Regions from separate parts of the Nodularia chucula CCY0103 genome, predicted to be linked through region 2. Evidence: riboswitches for the same ligand, from Rfam matches in the RefSeq annotation. Region 2 holds a riboswitch; the other holds the start of a gene.
What was found. A riboswitch is a leader RNA that binds a small molecule or an ion and turns the genes downstream of it on or off. The one in region 2 is predicted to bind cobalamin.
Positions count from the first base shown of each region.

Region 1 (2,407 bases), on a different contig from region 2:
TATATCTGTAAAAGATGGTGGTTGCAACGGCTATGAATATGGAATTGATGTCACTAGCAAACCACAACCAGATGATTTGGTAATTCAGCAAGGTAATGTGTTGATTTACGTTGATGCTAAAAGTGCGCCGTTATTAGACGGGGTTGTGGTCGATTTTGTGGAAGGGGTAATGGAAAGTGGCTTTAAGTTCACTAACCCTAATGCAAGCGATACCTGCGGCTGTGGAAAATCTTTCAAAACAGATGATGGCACACCCACTGGTGTACCTTGCAAATAGTCGCCTATTTGGGGAATTTAGAAAAATACTTGTGTGGAATTTTTCTGAATTTCTGTTAGTACCAAATAGTCTTGAAAGCTTCCCAGCGAAATGACGTTCATCTAAATTCTATAAGTTTTGAGGAGAATCGGAAAATGGCTAGTTATCAAGTTAGATTAATCAACAAGAAGGAAGACTTAGACACCACAATTGAAGTGGATGAAGATACTAACATTGTGGATGCAGCAGAAGAACAGGGTATTGAATTACCTTTTTCTTGTCACTCAGGTTCTTGCTCTAGTTGCGTAGGTAAGATTGTTGAAGGTGAAATTGATCAATCTGAGCAAGTCTTTTTAGACGATGAGCAAATGTCGAAAGGTTTCGCTCTGTTGTGTGTTACTTATCCCCGTTCTAACTGCACAATCAAAACTCACCAAGAACCATATCTTGTGTAAATTAGGGAATCAGAAATAGGAGAGACAAACTATCTCTACACGTAGGTTTCAACTTGTGCTTATTCCCGAAGAATTGCTATTTTCCAGGTAGATAGAAACCTGATTTTTTCTATTAGCTATTGTCTTTTATTTTGTGGATAAGACTTATTTTGGGAATGAAGGATCAACTAATCCTTCATTTTTTTATAGTATTCCTGAGATATTACTGGTGCGATCGCTAAATAATCTATTTTTTACGCAGAGATTGGGTGCGATCGCCTCAATAATAATATTGTATTGTTAATTACTCATTTTGCGGCGACGGTGCGGGTATTCCTGGAATCCGGGCGAGAATACCGGTTTTGAGTGGTTCTGGACGTTCACTCCACGGTAACAAACCTGCTGGGTGTGCATAATATTTATTTGCACATTGGAATATACCATCAACGGCTGCGGGTAATAAATCAGCAGTAATATCACCAAATAGATAAGTTGATTTCCCATTTGCAGCAAAGGAAACAACACAAGCGCGATCGCAAGCGCTCATACATTGTACTGCTTCAATCACAAATTCCTGGTTTAATTCCCAATGGGCGTGAGCTGCTTCTAAGTGTTTAAGTAGCTTTTCTCCGCCACTTTCACCTACGCGCTTTCCACCCTCCCACGTACTTCCGCAAGTGGTACAAACAAACATGATATGTTGTGCTGTCATCTATGCCTCGTAGATTTTAGCTAAATTTACTTGTCTTTCGGCGGGCATTCTGACTTAGCTAATTTTAAATTTGGTTTCTGAAATTTCCCCTCAGAATCTAAAATTAGTTTACAGCTGCGGGACAGTGCCGGATTTACACCGAGCTTTCCCCTAGAACCGAACCTATTAAAATCTAGCATATTTTCGTTATTTTTATCACATTTTTACCCCCCTTAATCCCCCCTTACCAAGGGTGGAAACAAGAAAATCCAGTTCCCTCTCCTTTACAAGGGGCTACCGTGTACACACATCCTGATCCAAAAAGGGTTTGCAGCCCTAAAAACCCAATTTCACTCTAAATCCGTTTCCCCTCCTCGCTTGCGGGGAGGGGTTAGGGGTGGGGTCTTATGACAAAACCGACAATTTCCCGACTTGTGTGTACACAGTAGCCTTTACAAGGAGAGGGTTAGGGAGGGGTAAAAGAATATTTGATACATTAATCATTACTTATCAAACATCCTCTAAGTCACTTTTGGATAATATCACCTCTACAAAAATTGTGAAAAATCCTATTTCATTCCTGATATCTAAAACTTTTGCTGTATTTTTTACTGCATTTTTAACTTTTCTTTAGCCAATTCTGGTGAATATATCTTGGTATCTTTATAAATCATTCATAATTTAAACTTATCGAAATGATAATATATAAATAAGCTCAATTGTTGGCAGTGAACCTAAAGTTTAATCAAAAGTGATTACAAGGTTGTTGAACAAATTTCTACGGGAACTTTGGTGTAACTCAAAATAGAGCAATATCTCACATAGGAACAAGCTAAAAATAATCGGAATCTGCGTAAATACTCTCAGAAATAAACCAGATTGATTTAAGTAGGCAATAAATTTCACCAGATTTATAGGTAATAACTAATCAAATTTTTAGAGTTTACGGACTCTAATGATCTGGAATACCATAATTTTTGCTGAAAGATGGTAGGTATAGCAACCGCACTCCCTACTCCCTACTCC
Region 1 covers NZ_CAWUOL010000090.1:15,378-17,784, reverse strand. Annotated here, with positions in the region: gene ACM0OP_RS19560 (HesB/IscA family protein) at 1-277, shown strand, start outside; gene ACM0OP_RS19555 (2Fe-2S iron-sulfur cluster-binding protein) at 412-711, shown strand; gene ACM0OP_RS19550 (DUF1636 domain-containing protein) at 995-1,402, opposite strand; cobalamin riboswitch at 1,425-1,578, opposite strand.
Region 1: another riboswitch for cobalamin. It lies ahead of ACM0OP_RS19550 (DUF1636 domain-containing protein); the one in region 2 lies ahead of cobG (precorrin-3B synthase).

Region 2 (2,407 bases):
ATGTGCGGCTATACCTGCGACGATTCTTTCCTGAACACCACCCAGATGTTCTAAAACGGTAATTTTGCTACCACCATAACCCCGATTTGTCAAGATTTCGGCAACAATTGCGGGTGTGTCTTTACCCTCACTCAAAATCAATATTTTAGCCTGGGGATAGATGTAAGACTGAAGTAAAGAAGCTGGACGACCGCACAAACTCAAGGCTTCTGTTTCCGTGAAAGACCATCCCAATTTGGCACAGGCGAGGCTGAAGGTGGAAGGTGCAGGGATAATCGTGATTTCTTCTAGGGGAATTTGTCTGGTGAGAGTGACACCGATACCGTAACAAAAAGGGTCGCCACTGGCTAAGACACAGATTGATTCACCCCGACGACGGATAATTTCGGCTATGGAGGTGCTAATGGGTGATGTCCAGGCTATTTTTGGGCGTGGGTCATCTGGTGGTAACATTGCTAAATGGCGATCACCTCCGACAATTACTTGAGCTTGATCAATCAGAGAACGGGCGATCGCACTTAAACCCTGTAACCCATCTTCACCAATACCGACAATGGATAGCCATTTCCCCTGCATAAAATCTGTGATAATTTAACTTGATTTTGTCGCTATTTCGGCGCTTAATAAGAGTTAATCACGATTTTTTGCCAAACTAGCGCGGGAAAAATTTTTCCCCAAAGCTCCAAATTTGAGTGTGTTATAATATATAGGAATTACAACTGTTGAACAAGTAAAATATAGCAATATATATTTACTTCAGTTAATTAAATTTCATAATTAGGTTGAGTTTAATTGAAAATTAAAGCGTTAGAAGTCAAAGCAGGCGATCGCATTATTGCCTACTGTAAAAATAAGATGCAAGTTTGCAAAGTCAAACGCATCTTAGAACCAGGTTCCAGCAATATTACCCTATCGGTATTCACATCTGAGCATTATCGTGGGTGCTTAGTTTCCTGCGTAGTCCGCTTCCAGTCAGACACCTTAGTGGATTTAGTACAATAAAATTACTGGCATTTTTGTCACAGGGTTAATTTCTGGGTTGTCAATCAACTCTCCAGACACACCCAGTCCTGTGCTTAATTTAAACCTTCTCATGTTAAATTAGTAAAGCGAAGAGTTGGGAAACTCCGGTGAAACTCCGGGACTGTGCCGCAGCTGTAAAGGTAAGGCGAAAGCAGAACATAGACTTTTTTACTTACCAAGTCAGAATGCCAACCTGAACGGTGTCTTGAAGACACACTGAGTATCTACTACCTGCGTTGCACAGGGAAGGAGTTAAAATTTTGCTGTCCGGTTTTTCCTTATGTCCTGGCTTGTTTTATGATACACCTGCCCAAGATGGGATATTATCTCGCATCAGAATACCAGGTGGAATTTTGGATAGTAAACAGTGTCGTGCGATCGCAGATATAGCAGAGAATTATGGTGGTGGTTATGTGGATGTGACTAATCGCGCCAACCTGCAAATCCGCGAACTGCGTTCGGGAATAAATCCTCAAGTTCTCCAGCATTTACAAAATATAGGTATTGGTTCTCGTAACTTCGCCATTGACCACGTTCGGAATATTATGACCAGCCCCACTGCTGGTATTGATCCCCAAGAATTAATGGATACTCGTCCCTTAGTTCAAGGCTGGGACAATTATATCGCCGCACATCCAGAACTCTCAGGACTATCAGCCAAATTCAGTGTTTGCTTTGATGGTGGTGGTCAAGTTTCAGTGTGCGATCGCCTCAACGATATCATCTTTGCTGCCGTCTTAATCAAAGGTAGAGTTTACTTTCGGCTACATCTCAGCGTCGGTGTCAAGGGAAAACCACCCATTGATATGGGAATTGTATTATCACCAGAGCAATGTTTGCCAGTTTGCGGTTCCCTAGCGCAAGTTTATCTCAAATATACCGATCCTCAAACTCGGCGGAAGCTGCGTTTACGAGAACTATTAAATCATCTCGGTTGTGAAACTTACCTGCAAGAAGTTCAACAACATCTACCTTTTAAACTTACCCCTCATCCACAATTAAAAGAAACCAGTTATTTGAAATTATCTCCTCTCCCACTGGAAAAAACCGCAAACTCCAACTATTTCCACATAGGAATCCATCCCCAACGTCAATCAGATTTATTTTATATTGGTGTAGTTTTACCTTTAGGTAGGCTAGAAGGTCAGCAAATCCGGATTTTAGCTGATTTAGCCCAAAAATTTGGTAGCGGGACTCTCCGGCTGACTCCATGGCAAAACTTACTGATTACTGACATCCCTCAACCATGTCTAAGCGATATTAAGAATGAAATCACCGCTTTAAAATTAGATTTCTCACCTAGTAATATCAATAGTGCATTAGTTGCCTGTTCTGGTAATAAAGGTTGTGCCGCTTCCGCTACCGATACCAAAGCAGATGCTTT
Region 2 covers NZ_CAWUOL010000049.1:806-3,212, forward strand. Annotated here, with positions in the region: gene cbiE (precorrin-6y C5,15-methyltransferase (decarboxylating) subunit CbiE) at 1-576, opposite strand, end outside; gene ACM0OP_RS14300 (hypothetical protein) at 793-1,002, shown strand; cobalamin riboswitch at 1,077-1,234, shown strand; gene cobG (precorrin-3B synthase) at 1,284-2,407, shown strand, end outside.